3 regions of the Bradyrhizobium sp. Ses1 genome follow, and region 1 is predicted to be linked to each of the others. Evidence: predicted binding sites of a transcription regulator. Region 1 holds the regulator's gene; each other region holds the start of a gene.
The links. Region 1 encodes PhoB, which activates phosphate uptake and scavenging genes when phosphate is short. Its sites were predicted from a motif close to TGTCATNNANCTGTCAT; they were not measured.
Positions count from the first base shown of each region.

Region 1 (5,486 bases):
GCTATCTTGGCGGCGCGCTTACGCGACCGCGTCAAAACACCAGGCCAGAATGCCCTTTTGCGCATGCAGGCGGTTCTCGGCCTCGTCGAACACCACCGATTGCGGACCGTCGATCACCTCGTCGGTGACTTCCTCGCCGCGATGCGCCGGCAGGCAATGCATGAACAAAGCATCGGGCTTGGCCAGCGACATCAGCTTGGCATTGACCTGATAGGGCCGGAGCAGATTGTGCCGGTGCTCGCCGTCCTTGTCGCCCATCGACACCCAGGTGTCGGTGACGACGCAGTCGGCGCCGCGCACGGCCTCCTCGGGGTCGTTGCCGAGCACGATCGGCGCCTGGGTCGCCTTGATCCAGTCGCGCATCGCCTTGTTCGGCGCGAGCTGCGGCGGCGTCGCGATATTGAGGGCGAACTTGAAACGCTCGGCGGCATGCGCCCATGACGCCAGCACGTTGTTGTCGTCACCGGTCCAGGCCACGGTCTTGCCCTCGATCGAACCGCGACGCTCCTCGAACGTCATCAGGTCGGCCATCACCTGGCAGGGATGCGAGCGGCGCGTCAGCCCGTTGATCACGGGGACGGTGGCATGCGCGGCGAGCTCCAAGAGCGCATCGTGGTTGAGGATGCGGATCATGATCGCATCGACATAGCGCGACAGCACGCGCGCAGTGTCGGCGATGGTCTCGCCACGGCCGAGCTGCATCTCGGCGCCGGTGAGCATGATCGATTCACCGCCAAGCTGGCGCATGCCGACGTCGAACGACACTCGCGTGCGGGTCGAAGGACGCTCGAAGATCATCGCCAGCGTCTTGCCTTCGAGCGGCTTCGTGGCCCGCTCATGCGCCTTCAGTCTCGCCTTCATGGCGGCGCCGGCGGCCAGCATGGCGCGCAGCTCGTTGAGCGACATTTCGTTGATGTCGAGGAAGTGACGGGGCGCCTTGCTCATCATCCCGCTGCCTTCTTCGAAGGTCCGCTTGAGAGCGCGGTGCAGGCGCGCTCCAGACAACCGATGGCGTGCTCGATCTCGGCCTCGCTGACGATCAGCGGCGCGAGGAAGCGCACCACATTATCGCCGGCGCCGACTGTGAGCAGCTTCTGCTCGCGCAGGGCGTTGACGAGGTCGCCCGAGGGCACCACGGCCTTGACGCCGATCAGAAGCCCCTCGCCGCGCACGTCGGCGAGAATGGACGGATAGCGGTCAACCGCGGAGGCGAGCTTCTGCTTGAGCAGGAGCGACATCTTCTGCACGTGATCGAAGAAGCCGGGCTTCAGCATCACATCGAGCACGGCGCCGGCGGCCGCGACCGCGAGCGGATTGCCGCCGAAGGTCGAGCCATGCGAACCCGCCGTCATGCCGGAGGCGGCTTCCGCGGTCGCAAGGAAGGCGCCGATCGGAAAGCCGCCGCCGAGCGCCTTGGCCAGCGACATCACGTCAGGGGTGACCCCGATACGCTTGTAGGCGAAGAGATCGCCGGTGCGGCCCATGCCGGTCTGCACCTCGTCGAACGCGAGCAATAGGCCATGCTCGTCGCAAAGCTGGCGCAGCGCCTTGAAGAAAGCCGGCGGCGCGGAGCGCACGCCGCCCTCGCCCTGCACCGGCTCGATCAGAATGCCCGCGGTCTCTGGACCGATCGCGCGTTTCACCGCTTCGATATCGCCATGCGGCACCTGGTCGAAGCCGTCCATCGGCGGACCGAAGCCCTCGAGATATTTAGCAGCGCCGGTCGCTGCGAGTGTCGCGAGCGTGCGGCCATGGAAGGCGCCTTCGAAGGTGATGATGCGGTAGCGCTCCGGATGCCCCTTCGAGAAGTGATAGTGACGCACGACCTTGATCACGCCCTCCATCGCTTCCGCGCCGGAATTGCAGAAGAACACGAAGTCCGCAAAACTCTGCTCGCACAGCCGCGCGGCAAGCTTCTCGCCGTCCGGGCTCTTGAACAGGTTCGACATGTGCCAGAGCTTCGTCGCCTGTTCCTGCAGCGCCTTCACCAGATGCGGATGGGCATGGCCGAGCGCGTTCACCGCGACGCCGGAGGTGAAGTCGAGATAACGCTCGCCTTTGGTCGAGATCAGCCAACAGCCTTCGCCGCGTTCGAAGCCGAGATCGGCCCTGGCAAAAACGGGAAGCAGATGCGACGTGGCGCGGTCGGTCATGGCGATCACTGAAGGGTTCAGACAAGCCTTTCAGACAAGCCCCGGCGGCGTGCAGCGATGCAGACACGCGGCTGGAGCTCATCCAGCGAAAACAAAACGTGCCGCCTTTGCAGGGCGGCACGTGAAGGCATTCTATGCGCGCGGCGGGTGCTGTCAATCGCCACGAAGCCGCCAGGCTGCGCTGCAAAGTGCCGGTAATCCGCAGTTTTCCGGTGTGGTGGAAAAGCCCGATTGCAATCCCTAAATGTCGGAACATGTGGACGCATAGGCGCGGACTCTTGCGCCAGAGTCACGCCATATTGTAGCGTCTAGCCTGTCGGGTACGACATCTCGTGCGGCAGTTTTGATCCCTTAGAGTCCTTTGTGTGCGGCGTACACGTTCGGGTGCGGTTTTCGTGCCCGGCGAGCCTTAAGGGATTCTGCCCGCAGGGATTTTTGAGATTAGGCATCGCAGCGCTGTCCCAGGATCGGCCGGCGCAACGCGAAGGGAAAGATGCGATGACGGTATTGACCTGGTCCGACGAACGCGTCGAGCAGTTGAAAAAGCTCTGGGAAGGTGGCCTTTCGGCCAGCCAGATCGCTGCGGAACTGGGCAACGTGACCCGCAATGCGGTGATCGGCAAGGTGCACCGGCTCGGCCTCTCGGGCCGCGCCAAGAGTCCTGCTGCAGCCGCGCCGCGGCAGCGCAAGGCGCGTCCCGCACAGCCGATGATGCGCGTGGCGCGTCCGGTCTCCCGCGGCAACACCGCGCTCGCCCACGCCTTCGAGGTGGAGGTGGAAGCGGACCCTATCGCCTACGACAATGTGGTACCGATGAGCCAGCGGCTGTCGCTGCTCGAATTGAACGAGGCCACCTGCCACTGGCCGGTCGGCGATCCCTCGAGCCCGGAATTCTTCTTCTGCGGCGGCAAGGCGCTTCCCGGCCTGCCCTATTGCGCGCACCACTCCCGCATCGCCTACCAGCCGGCGGCTGACCGCCGCCGTCCGACGGTCAAGCCGTCACAAGGCAAGTAAACCGACGACAGATCGTAGCCTGGGTGGAGCGCAGCGCAACCCGGGAACGCTGTATCGGCAGGTCCAAATTTCCCCGGGTTACGCTTCGCTGCACCCGGGCTGCGGATTGAGGTCGCCGGTTTACGACTGCTCGGCCTTCGCGAAGCGATCATCGAGCGCGTAGCCCGCACCGCGGACGGTGCGGATCGGGTCCTGCTCGCGGCCGGGATTGAGCAATTTGCGCAGGCGGCCGATGTGAACGTCGACGGTGCGCTCGTCGATATAGATGTCGCGGCCCCAAACGCTGTCGAGCAGCTGCTCGCGGCTGAACACGCGGCCGGGATGCTCCAGGAAGAACTCCAGCAGGCGATATTCGGTCGGGCCGAGATCGATCGGGCGGCCCGAGCGCGCGACGCGGCGCTTCTCGCGGTCGAGTTCGATGTCGCCATAGGTGAGCACGGTGGCGAGCCGCTCCGGGCTTGCCCGGCGCAACAGGCCCTTCACCCGCGCGAGCAGTTCAGGCACCGAGAACGGCTTGACGATGTAGTCGTCGGCACCGGTCGCCAGCCCCCTCACGCGCTCGCTTTCCTCGCCGCGCGCGGTCAGCATGATGATCGGGAGCTGCTTGGTCTCCGGCCGCGCCCGCAGACGGCGGCACAGCTCGATGCCGGAGAGTCCCGGCAGCATCCAGTCGAGCACGACAAGGTCGGGAATACGTTCCTTGAGCCTTGTGTCCGCATCGTCTCCACGGGCGACCGTTTCGACATCATAGCCTTCTGCATCGAGATTGTAGCGCAACAGCGTCGTCAGCGCTTCTTCGTCTTCGACCACCAGAATGCGTGCGCTCATCGGCTTGGCTTCTCCTATAGCGGGATGACTCTCTGCTTGAATCGTCATCCCACTCTTCCTTTGATGTTTGAGCAGGATCTTGGCGGAAAGCCGGCGTCGACTTTCCGGATGTTGCTCTAGTTGCCCGGAACGGTCGTGGCGAACGTCGTCATATCCCCCTTCGGCCGCTTGTCGGTGATCTGCTGACCCTCGATCATGTAGAAGACCGTTTCCGCGATGTTGGTGGCGTGGTCGCCGATCCGCTCGATATTCTTGGCGCAGAACATCAGGTGGATGCAGAACGAGATGTTGCGCGGATCTTCCATCATGTAGGTGAGGAGCTCGCGGAACAGCGAGGTGCAGATCGCGTCCACCTCCTCGTCGCTCTTCCAGACGTTCATCGCCGCCGGCAGATCGTGCGCGGCATAGGCGTCGAGCACGGACTTGACCTGCGACAGCACGAGGTCGGTCATGTGCTCCAGGCCGCGGATCAACTTCAGCGGCTGGAAGTCGTTCTCCAGCGCGGCGACGCGCTTGCCCATGTTCTTGGCGAGGTCGCCGATCCGCTCGAGGTCGGTCGCCACCCGCATCGCGCCGACGATCTCGCGCAAGTCGACAGCCATCGGCTGGCGGCGGGCGATCGTCAGCACGGCGCGCTCCTCGATCACGCGCTGCAGGCTGTCGATCTCGATGTCGGAAGCGACGACACGCTTGCCGAGCGCGACGTCGCGGCGGATCAGCGCATCGACGGATTCGGTGATCATCCGTTCGACCAGCCCGCCCATCTCTGCGACCAGACGGGTCAGTTCCTGAAGATCGCTGTCGAATGCCTTGGCGGTATGTTCAGAAGCCATGATGTCCCTCCTCAACCAAACCGGCCGGTGATGTAGTCCTGGGTGCGTCGATCGCTCGGCGAGGTGAAGATCTTGCTGGTGTCGTCGAACTCGATCAGTTCGCCCAGATACATGAACGCAGTCTTGTCGGAGACGCGCGCCGCCTGCTGCATGTTATGCGTGACGATCGCGATCGTGTAGTCCTCCGACAATTCCTGGATCAACTCCTCGACCTTGGCGGTCGAGATCGGATCGAGCGCCGAGCAGGGCTCGTCGAACAGGATAACTTCGGGCCGCACCGCAACCGTGCGGGCGATGCAGAGGCGCTGCTGCTGGCCGCCGGAGAGGCTCAGGCCGGAGGCGTTGAGCTTGTCCTTGACCTCGTTCCACAGCGCACCGCCGCGCAGCGCTTTCTCGACGCGGCCGTCCATTTCAGATTTCGAAATCTTCTCGTAAAGGCGGATGCCGAAGGCGATGTTCTCATAGATCGTCATCGGGAACGGCGTCGGCTTCTGGAACACCATTCCGATCCGCGCCCGCAGCAGGTTGAGGTCGAGCTTGGGGTCGAGGATGTTGGTCTGGTCCAGCATCAACTGGCCGGTGGCGCGCTGGCCGGGATACAGGTCGTACATCCGGTTGAAGATCCGGAGCAGGGTCGACTTGCCGCAGCCGGACGGGC
Region 1 covers NZ_JCAMOQ010000001.1:99,245-104,730, reverse strand. Annotated here, with positions in the region: gene argF (ornithine carbamoyltransferase) at 19-945, opposite strand; gene AC5ZG5_RS00465 (aspartate aminotransferase family protein) at 945-2,153, opposite strand; gene AC5ZG5_RS00460 (GcrA family cell cycle regulator) at 2,652-3,167, shown strand; gene phoB (phosphate regulon transcriptional regulator PhoB) at 3,288-3,995, opposite strand; gene phoU (phosphate signaling complex protein PhoU) at 4,112-4,828, opposite strand; gene pstB (phosphate ABC transporter ATP-binding protein PstB) at 4,840-5,486, opposite strand, start outside.

Region 2 (5,486 bases), on a different contig from region 1:
AACTCGCTTCAGACTTTTGATGGGTTTCGCTTCGCTCGACCCATCCTACGAGCCCGTCATTGCGGGCCACTCGGCTATATGCAGGCTTCGCAGATCGCGGCGACATGGCGATGGTCGGTGCCGCAGCAGCCGCCGAGAATGTGCATGCCGGGAAACGAGCGCCGGAGGTCGACGTAGCGGCGGCCGAGATCGGTGGGATCGCCGGCATCGAGCGTCTCGGATTCGTCGAGCTCCTGGTGGCTCTTGGCCGACGCATTGGCCCTGACGCCATGGATGCGCCCGGCCCACGTGTCGCCCGCGCTTAACGCGCCCGCGAAATGGGACGGATGCGCGCAGTTGATCAGGAAATATTCCGGCCCGTTTTGCGTGGCGTGATCGACAGCCTCGATCGCCTCACGCAGCGTTTCACCCTTCACCAGACGACCATCGGTTTCGACGGTGAAGGAGATCGCCACCGGAATACTGTGTGCCTTGGCCGCGTGGACGATGCCGATCGCTTCATCGATCCCGTTCAGCGTGAACGCCGTCACCATGTCGGCGCCGGCTTCCGCGAAGGCGGCAATCTGTGGCGCATGATAGGCTTCCGCCTCGGATGCATCCATGTTGCCGGCTTTGTAGCCATCGCCGCGCGGACCGATCGCGCCATCGATGACACAGGGCATGTTCGGCCGCTCCCAGCCGGTTCGCAGCTGGTTCAGGAACTCAATCGAACGGACGTTGATCGATGTCAGCGCAGCCGCGTCGTAGCCGAGCTTGACGCCCCAATCCGGATTGGCGCGCCAGGTTGGGCTGTCGAGCACGAAACCGGTGCCCTTCGCGCGCGCAATCGCAAGGTAGGACTCGTAGTAGCGCTTGAGGTGCTCACGACCATCCGCGGAGTCGAGCAGGACGAAAGCGGCAAAGTGCGGCAGCTCGAGGCCGTGGTGGAAGATCAGCGTCGTTTCCATGCCGCCGTCGGTCAGGAAGATGCCGCCGCGCCGCTGCGGCAGGTCGTGCCGATACCTGGCCATTGATGCCTCCGTGATAAAAAGGGGCTGTCACCGGTAGGTCGGCCAATGCCGGGTTTGGTTGGGCCGGCTGGTGCCTCATATTGTCGCGACTTCCAGATGGCTCCCGCGCGCAGAGGCGTGAGCGCAGAACCTGTCGGGATGGGCAAAAGCGTAGCGTGCCCACCTCCGAGCGAAGTGCTGATCGTGGGCACGCTTCGCTTCGCCCACGCTACAAGAGCTCGCGACGCTACGGCGCCGGTGCGGCAAGTCCCAGCGCATCGGCGATGACATGGAAGACTTCCGTGTTGTCCATCGAACCATGAACGCGTTCGCTGCCTGGGCCGGTTGCTGTCAGGATGACGTCTTCTCCCGAATGCACGCTGGCGCCGATCATCGCCGGCAGATTGCCGGGGCGTAGCACGGCTCCCGGAACGTCCTTGTATTTGTCGTTGGCTTTGAAAGTCCCAGGCTCATCGCCCTTCGCCGTCGGATCATTCGGGTTATCGAGCTTGGGGCGGAAGGTTTCGTAATGGTCCGGCAGGCTGGCCGAGAAAATCGCGAGCCGCCGGCTGACATCCACCCGTGAAGGATAGCCCTCGGCATCGGCAGCCGGATAGTTGGGGAATCCCGCCTTGTCATAGACGCCGACGCGTTCGCGGAACGGGACGTTGGGCGTGTTGGTCATGTCGTCATTGATGGTGCCGACAAGACTGTTGGGATGATTGTGGTCCGCCACCACCAGGATCAAGGTGTCATCGCCGCGGGCCTGCGCCCAGTCGCGCGCAAAACGAACGGCATTGTCGAGCATGATCGTGTCGTAGACCGCGCGCTCCATGTCCAGGAGATGAGCGTATTTGTCGATCAGTCCCGATTCCACCATCAGGAAGAAGCCGCCATCGTTCTTCGACAGCACTTTCAGCGCGGCCTGCACCTGCTCGGTCAGATCGGGCTGTTCGGGAAACTTGCCGACGCTGCCGCCTTTGAGGAACTTGCGGTCCAGGACACCGTCCATGTTGCCGGAGGCAAACAATCCCAGCAGCTTGTTCGTGTCGGGTTTCGCAGCGGCCGCATCAAGCTCGGACTTTGTCGTCACCACCTGATAGCCGGCATCGCGAAAGCGGGCGATGTAATCGATGTCGTCCTTGCGCTTTCCCGCTGCTGCTTGCGGCAGGAAATTCGCGCTGCCTCCTCCCATCAGGACATCGGGCTTGGCGGCGAAGAGCTGCGCGACGATCTCATCATAGGCGGCGCGGCGGCGGGTATGCACGACCATTGCCGCCGGTGTGGCATCCTCGACTTCGGTGTTGGTGACGATCCCGATGCCCAGACCAAGCCGCCGCTTCGCGACGCTGGTGATGGTTTCGACCTTGGGATCATCGAACGGGCTTGTGGAGCGATCAGCGTAGACACCCAACGCGTTGACGGCGGTCTTGTGACCCGTGGCGTAGGCGCTGGCCGCATTCGCCGAGTCGGTGATGATCGAATCGGAGCCGGCAGTCGCAACCAGCGCCATATGCGGCATGTCGTCGATGGCAAGCTTGCCGAGGCTTTTGCCTTCCGCAATTCCCTTGGAGAGCATACGCGCCGCAACCCGATGGGCCGGCGACAGTCCATCACCGATGAACAGGATCACGTTCTTGGCCTTGCGCGGACCGGTGTCGTAAACCGACCACACGACAGTGCGGCTGCGTGCGCCGTCAGAGACTTCCACCTTCACGCTTCCAGGCTTGGTCAATGCGACATCGCGAACGATCAGCGCCGACTGCTCCTTGCCGTCTTCGCGCTCCACGAAGGTGCCGGGCTGGCTGAACGCTGCGGAATAATCCGCGCCGTTCACCGTGACTTTCACATTCGCCGGATCAACGCGATCGGGAAACTCGACCTTGAAGTCGAAATGGGCGCCGGCGAGGATGTCGGCGCGGTCGATCGGATAGATCGTCTGGGCTAGCGTCGGCGATCCGGACAACAGGACGAGGAGAGCGGCACCGGCAAATGGCTTGATCATGATTTGCGCCCCACAATTGTTCGCCCGCGCCGTCCGGCTGCAGTACGGAGGTCACGGGCGCGCAGGCGACGAGACTAGCCGCGCCGAATGACGCGTCCATTACACATCGAGCCTGGATACCGGCGATGGATCGTCGCAGTCCGTAGCCCGGATGGAGCGCAAGCGTAGTCCGGGCTACGGAGCTCACACGCTTCAGCTCTTGTCGCTATCGAGCCTCAAGATGTTCGAGCCCTCGCCGAGCGACAGCAAGCCTGTCTCCGCGTAGAGATCCAGCTTGGTGCGGGTATCGGCGATGTCGAGGTTGCGCATTGTGAGCTGGCCGATACGGTCCGCCGGCGTGAACGCCGCATCCTCCACCTTCTCCATGCTCAGCCGCTCCGGCTGATAGCTCAGGTTCGGGCTCTCGGTGTTCAAGATCGAATAGTCGTTGCCGCGGCGCAGCTCGAGCGTCACCTCACCGGTGATGGCGCGCGCCACCCAACGCTGGGCGGTTTCGCGCAGCATGAGAGCCTGAGAATCGAACCACCGCCCCTGGTAGAGCAGCCGGCCAAGGCGCAGGCCGTTGATCCGGTACTGCTCGATGGTGTCTTCGTTGTGGATGCCGGTGATCAGGCGCTCATAGGCGATGTGCAGCAGCGCCATGCCGGGAGCTTCATAGATGCCGCGGCTCTTTGCCTCGATGATCCGGTTCTCGATCTGGTCGCTCATGCCAAGACCATGCCTGCCGCCGATGGCGTTGGCCTCGAGGAACAGCGCCACCGGGTCCGGGAAAGTCTGGCCGTTCAGCGCGACGGGCTGGCCTTCCTCGAAGCGCACGGTGACCTGTTCGGCCCTGACGACACAGTCGTCGCGCCAGAACGGCACGCCCATGATCGGATTGACGATCTTGATACCGCTTTGCAGGCTCTCGAGATCCTTGGCCTCGTGGGTTGCACCGAGGAGATTGCTGTCGGTCGAATACGCCTTCTCGGCGCTCATCTTGTAGGCGAACCCTTGCGCGGTCATGAACGCCGACATTTCCGCGCGGCCGCCGAGCTCGTCGATGAATTGCTGGTCGAGCCAGGGCTTGTAGATCTTCAGGTTCGAATTGGTCAGCAGGCCGTAGCGATAGAACCGCTCGATATCGTTGCCCTTGAAGGTGGAGCCATCACCCCAGATGTTGACCCCGTCCTCCTTCATGGCCGAGACCAGCATGGTGCCAGTCACGGCGCGACCGAGCGGGGTGGTGTTGAAATAGGTGGCGCCGCCGGTCGAGATGTGGAAGGCACCGGATTGGATCGCGGCAATGCCTTCGTGGACCAATTGCATACGGCAATCCACGAGGCGGGCTTTCTCGGCGCCGAACTCCATGGCCTTGCGCGGAATTTCGTTGTAGTCGGACTCGTCGGGCTGGCCGAGGTTCGCGGTGTAGGCAAAGACGCGCGCGCCCTTCTGTTTCATCCATAGCAGCGCTGCGCTGGTGTCGAGACCGCCCGAGAAAGCGATGCCGACTTTTTCGCCCTTGGGCAGGCTTTTCAAAATCGTACTCATGGAGCGTCCAATCGGTCGTAAAGTCGTTTGCTGTTAAGTTGCGCGAATATCAAATTTCGCGCTGATGGGCACGTGATTAATGGCGGCCTTTATGACGTCGCTCATATCGACGGCCTGGGGTCCGTCTCGCGCCGGCGCCACCGTCGCGCGAACCGGGTTAGCGCGGCATCAACCTGGGCATCCGTCACCCGCGTCGACGGCCAGCGGTAGATCAGGGCATAGGCGAGCCAGATCACCAGGTAGGTCACGATGCCGGCAATCGCGACGTCGGTGAAGAAATGCCCGCCAAAGGCCATCCGCAGGGCGCTGGTGGCGATACCGAACACGGTCGCCGCCGCAAACGCCAGGGCGCGCCATTGCGGCGGCGCCAGCGCTGCCGGCGCATAGGTCCAGAACGCAGTCGCCCCCTCGCCGGAGAAGAACGAGCAGTTGCGGCCGCAGGTGCCGCGCGGATCCCACCACGGCACGAAGCTCTTGTCGCCGGCAAACTCGGTCACCGCCACCGGTCGCGGCCGGCCCCAATAGGTCTTGAAAGTGAAGTTGGTGAGGACGCCGGCGGAGAGCAGCAGCGTCACCAGGAGAAACGTCGCGGCGCGGCCCGAGATCAGCATCGGCCGGTCGGGCCGGATCATCTTGACGACGAACGCAGCGATCGCGGGCAGCGCAAATCCCCATGCGATCCACATCGCCGCATCGCGCGCAAACGACGCGACAGCGTTCAGCTTCAGCGGAAAGGTTTTTTGCGCGGCATCGTAGAACAGCGCACCGAGCTTCAGGTCGAGTTCGGGAAACAGCCCGAACAACAGCCCGATCACGACCGCAAGCCCCAGCGCGATGAAAAGTCCGGTCCGGTTCATGGCGCGCGGTTTACCCGAGGCGGCGGGATGTGGAAACCCCGAATTCAACCGTCATTGCGGGGAGCGATAGCGACGAAGCAATCCACCTCTCCGCACGTGCAGCTG
Region 2 covers NZ_JCAMOQ010000026.1:24,863-30,348, forward strand. Annotated here, with positions in the region: gene AC5ZG5_RS26470 (homocysteine S-methyltransferase family protein) at 75-1,010, opposite strand; gene AC5ZG5_RS26475 (alkaline phosphatase) at 1,237-2,994, opposite strand; gene argG (argininosuccinate synthase) at 3,187-4,524, opposite strand; gene AC5ZG5_RS26485 (phosphatase PAP2 family protein) at 4,626-5,381, opposite strand.
Region 2: a site for PhoB is predicted at 3,082-3,098, ahead of AC5ZG5_RS26475 (alkaline phosphatase). Genes of this name have one in related genera too.

Region 3 (5,486 bases), on a different contig from region 1:
AAAAGCCGGTGCCGGTCTTTTGGCGGTTAGGCACCGTAGGCTCCTGCGTGCGCGCCAAGGGCGAAACCTCAGACCGCTGCTGATGCGGCGCGAAATTCCCAACAGCCCAGCCGATGTCATGAGCCTCGGCGCGCCAGGCGGCCGCCGTTGTCAACCCCAGCAGTCCGAAACCGACCGCGATGCCTCGGATGACGGTGGCCAACCCGCGACACCGGTGCGCGCCATCCGCATGTCGCGGCTTGATCATTGAATCCTCTTGTCCTGCAATTTGTCTGGCAGACCCGTTTTCGAACAATTTGTCGCGGGGCGCGGAGTCCGTTCAAGACGCTAGCTCAGCAACACGATGCCCCCCGGCAAGCTCCGCGCTGTGGCGCCGAACAGGCCGTGGGCCTGAGCGATGAAGTCGTCGAGGTGATCGAGATGAAACGTGCCCGAAATCATGCGGTGCCCAAGCTGCTCGTCCATAACGACAATCCTGCCCGGCCGGTAGCGATTGATCTCTTGGACCAGACGATTGACCGGCCAGTCGCGAACGATCAGAAGACCCTTTCGCCAGGCGTCCGCCTGTTCCAGATCCGCTTGCGAGGCGCGTCCGAGCCCCATCTCCGCCGAATAGGATATCTGCTGCTCGCCCGAAATGGCGACACGTTGTCCTTTCCATTCGACTTCGACGGCGCCTTCAAGACACGACACCGAGACGGCACGATCGAGACATCTCACATTGAAACTGGCGCGACGCGTCGTGACGCGGCCTCCGGCGGCATCAATGACAAGCGGCGCGGGCGCGTCGCGCTCCGCCTCGACGGCGGCCTCGCCCGAAATCAGCTCGATGCGCGGAGCGCCCTGCTCGGATCGCACGGCGATGCTGGTCTGGGTGTTGAGCGTCAGCGAGACATTGTCGGCCAATGCGATGTTGCGCCGTTCGCCCTTGCCGGTCCGATAGTCCGCCGACAGTTCTTCGAAAGATGGCCATAGCCCCATCGGCGGACGAACGACCACGTATCCGGCGGCCACCGATGCGGCGGCAGCCATCGCGCCCCCGATCAGCGCCCGGCGGCTGAGCCTGTCGCGCGCGTCGCGTTGACTGCGGCGTTCAACATTCACAAGCTCTTGGCTTGCGAGCACGCGCGTCGCCTCGCCGAAACTGCGCCACAGCCTCACGGCATCGCGGAAGGCGGCCTCGTGCTCAGCGGTGCGCTGCCGCCAAAGCGCCAAAGCGGCAGCATCGTCCGACGTCGCCGACCCGGAGTGCAGGCGAATAACCCACGCAAGCGCCTGCCGCAGCAGCGGGTCAAGCTCGGAAGGAATATCGTCGCCTGCGGTCAAGGCCAATCGCTCTTTGTTGATTCTCCCGCCGAATGACTTCGGCGTACTCAGAAATACCGCGTCCTCATGCTCTATAGACGATTGACGCAAAGGAAGACTGAATCGAAAATGCAGCCTATCCGCACTTTCAAGCTCTTTGTCGCTATAGAAAGTGCATCTTTCAAAATTTTTCTTGAAGATTCGCGATCCGCGCCGGCATTCAACCGTGCGCGTTGGAAAAGTGCCGCTGGAGCATGATCCGGAAAAGTGGAAACCGGTTTTCCCTCGCGACAAACGCGAAGCATTTGCGCAGGAAGATCATGCTCAAACAAAGAGACGAGATCATGATCCGATCCGTCCAATCGGATTATGATCTAGACAGCCTGACAAGCACGTCTCTTGCCAAGATGCAAGCTACTCGCTGGCCTTCGCCTTTGGACGCGGCCCGAGACGCCGGAGAACGGTGCGGCCCAGCCGACGGCTGAGATGCTCCATGGCATGCTGCAGGTCGAAATCGACCGTGCGCACATTGATGCCAAACCGATCCGCGATCTCGCGGTGGGGCTGATGATCAAGATGGGCTGCGATAAATACATCGCGCCGCCGGGCGGGCAATTCTGCGAGAGCCTTCTGAAACTCCGTCAGCTCGATGCGCGATTCCGTCACCATTGCCGGGTCCGGACGGTCGTCGGGGATGACGTCCATGATCGCCGCGATTTCCGAGGCGTTCAACAAGTGCCGATCGCTTTTGCGCCGATCCTTGGCGACATTCAGCGCGGTACGAAACAGATAGTCGACGGGGCTATGAATCGGCACCGCATCGGATACTCGATCGACCCGCAGAAACGCTTCGTGCAGCGCCTCGCGCGCGAAATCCGAGGAGCCAAGGCAACGCGTCAGACGCTTGGCCAAGCCCTCGTAATCAGCTGCGACTGTCTCTCGCAGAGATTTACTATTCGAATCAGACACCTACCAGCCCCGCAACGCCACGCCCTGCGTTTCGCAGATCGCGGTCAGTCCCACTATTTTCCCTATCCACCGAGGATGACACTCGCGTGACGGACATCAGTCACTCGCAAGCTGGTCGGCGATGGCGGCAATCGAACCACAGGTGCGGGAATATTAAGATACCGCGGCCATTCGGCCGGAAGCTTGCAACGGCTGCGCCCCGAGAATCGTTTGATCGCCCCGGCATCGAGTAAGATGTCGCCGGAGCTTGAAGCAACCCCTTATATTAGTCGCCTACAGCGCGTGGATCGAGATCATGAAGCGGATCGGGAGCGGCATTTTGGGCGGCGCCTGCTGGCTCAACACCAGGCCACGCAAGCTCTCGGCGATCGAGCTATCCCGATCAAAGTCGCCTGTCGAACCGTCGAGCTCGGCCCTGTCTATGACTCGCGAGGACGGCGTCACCCATAGTTTGACCGCGACCCGATATTCGCCCCGCCTGGTCCGCCCGCCCTTCTTGAGCGCCTTCTGAATGTCCGATTGCAGGAGGCTGATATATTCTCCCAGATTGCGATCGGGAGCGTCGGTCGTACCGCGAACACGTAACGTTCCAAGCGTTATGTCCGCGGAGACTGGGGGATGGATGGGCGGCTCGTCCGGATCCGGCACGGACGCCGGCGCGAGCGTCACGGCATTGGATCGGCTATAGCGAACCCTCAGGTCAGTATCGGCCAGGAGCATCAGCAGCGCGGCCTGCGGCGTGAACTCGCCGTTGACCGACGGCGAACGGAAGCCGGCTGCCGAGGTCGTTTCGAACATCACCTGGACGCCGGCCTGCTGGCTGTACGCCTGCAGCGCGTCGATCAGTGGCTGCGCCGGGATATTGAACGTCATGAGCCCGACCGGCGGCGTCCGCTCGTTTCCGGACGCGACGGTAACCCCGACCAGAATGACAAGTAGCGCCGCGACCTTCGCCAAGGTCCAGGCGCCGAGGCGGGGTAAGTTCATCCTTTGCCGGACTTGCGCCCGGGACGAAGCGATTTGGCCAATAGTTAGCATCACTGACAACTGAGCCGTCTCGCTGGCTACTTCCTCGCAAGGGCCTTCGATTTCGCGCAAGCAGATCCCGGAGGTCGCGCCATCTCTCGGTCCTCACATCGTACCTTCCTATGTCAACCATATGACAGATTGCCTGACGGCGTCACCTGCCCGACCTTGGCACATCAGCCGATACCACCGCGGCCGAACGAGCGCACGCCTCGAGACGATGACGCGGGAAGCAGCTCGGATAGGTTTCGGGAGCCGGCCGAGCTCAGCGGGTAAGGTCACAGAGGATTTACCGTCAGTTTCGAACGCGTGCTTTTGAAAGCGCCGCCCACTTTCCCATTTGCAATGTATAGGAGCTGCGAAGCGCTCCGGCATATCGAACAGATCGAAAGTTGCCTCGCAAAGCAGGCGTCGGCGCAAAGCTGCCGCGCACTTGCACACGATGGTGAGGATCGAAGTATGACACAGATCGCGGTGGCCTACACCAACTCCACAGTCGAAACTGAAGCGGTGCCGGAGGTTGCGTCCCGCCGGCATGCCATTCATCAAATGCTGCTCCCGTTTTCGGTGGCCTATTTGATCGGCGCCTTCGTCACCGATCTCGCTTATTGGCGGACTGCGCTGGTGATGTGGGAGAGATTTTCGGTCTGGCTGATTGCGGCCGGATTGGTGATCGCGGCGCTTGCGGCCATCGCCGCCGTGATCGATCTCCTGATCGACAGGCAGAGGCCGGCCTGGTTTCGCGCACTCACCTATGTCGTCGCGATTGTGCTCTCGATCGTGAATGTCCTCGTTCACAGCCGCGATGGCTACACCGCTGTCGTGCCGACCGGCCTCGCGCTCTCGGGGCTCGTCACGATCCTCCTGCTGTCGCTGTTGGTGGGAGGCTGGGGCTTGATCCATGGCGATCGCGCAGGAGCAGCCGAATGACCAGCTTGTTCAATCTTGCCCGTGCGGCGAACCTGCCGCGCTTTGCCACCATGGCTGTTGCCGCCGCGGCCTTGAGTCTTGCGGGCTGTGACGACAGCGGCGGGAATCCTGCAAGGCAGATCGGCGCCCATCCATACCTGCCCGCGCTACAGCAGTATCTGCTGCCGCCGATCAGGATTGCGCGGCCAGCTCCGTGGGGTGACGAAACGCCGAAGGTGGCGGAAGGGTTGCAGGTCCGTGCATTGGCCACGGGGTTCCAACATCCGCGATCGCTTTACGTACTGCCGAACGGCGACGTGTTGGTGATCGAAAGCAATGGCCCGAAGGCCCCGGTCTTCCGGCCCAAGGATCTCGTCACCGGCTGGGTGCAATGGTTCGCCGGCGCCAAGGCCGAGGATGCAAATCGCATCACGCTGTTGCGCGACACCAATGGCGACGGCATTCCCGATGTGCGCACCGTATTCCTCGACCACCTTAACTCACCATTCGGCGTTGCGCTGGTCGGCCACGATCTCTACGTCGCAAACACCGATGCGATCGTCCGATATCCCTACGAGGATGGACAAACCAGCATCACCGCATCAGGCACCAAGCTGACCGATCTTCCCGGCGGGCCGATCGACCATCACTGGACCAAGACCTTGCTCGCGAGCCCCGATGGCACGAAGCTCTATGTCGGTGTCGGCTCGAACAGCAACATCACCGAGAATGGCATCCAGGCCGAGTACGAGAGAGCCGCGATCTGGGAGATCGACCGCGCGAGCGGCGCCCATCGCATCTTCGCCAGCGGCGTGCGCAATCCCACCGGGCTGCAGTGGGAGCCCGAGACCGGCAAGCTCTGGGCCATCGCCAACGAACGCGATGAGATCGGTCCCGATCTCGTGCCGGACTATTTGACCTCGGTGCAGGATGGCGGCTTTTATGGCTGGCCTTACAGCTACTACGGCCAGCATCTCGATCCGCGCGTCGAGCCGCAACGCCCCGATCTCGTGGCCAAGGCGATCGTGCCGGACTATGCCCTGAGTTCGCATGTGGCACCGCTCGGCCTCGCCATGTACACAGGCAACAACCTTCCAGCGCAATATCATGGAGGTGCATTCGTCGCCGAGCATGGAAGCTGGGACCGAACCCCGCTCAACGGCTACAAGGTGGTGTTCGTGCCGTTTAGCGGCGGCAAGCCATCCGGTCCGGCGCAGGACGTCGTCACGGGATTCCTCAATGCGGACGACCACGCGCGCGGCAGGCCGGTTGGCCTC
Region 3 covers NZ_JCAMOQ010000006.1:194,676-200,161, forward strand. Annotated here, with positions in the region: gene AC5ZG5_RS10715 (S1 family peptidase) at 1-202, opposite strand, end outside; gene AC5ZG5_RS10720 (FecR family protein) at 328-1,326, opposite strand; gene AC5ZG5_RS10725 (hypothetical protein) at 1,499-1,678, shown strand; gene AC5ZG5_RS10730 (RNA polymerase sigma factor) at 1,720-2,274, opposite strand; gene AC5ZG5_RS10735 (STN domain-containing protein) at 2,548-3,261, opposite strand; gene AC5ZG5_RS10740 (DUF2231 domain-containing protein) at 3,760-4,230, shown strand; gene AC5ZG5_RS10745 (PQQ-dependent sugar dehydrogenase) at 4,281-5,486, shown strand, end outside.
Region 3: a site for PhoB is predicted at 3,423-3,439, ahead of AC5ZG5_RS10735 (STN domain-containing protein). Genes of this name have one in related genera too.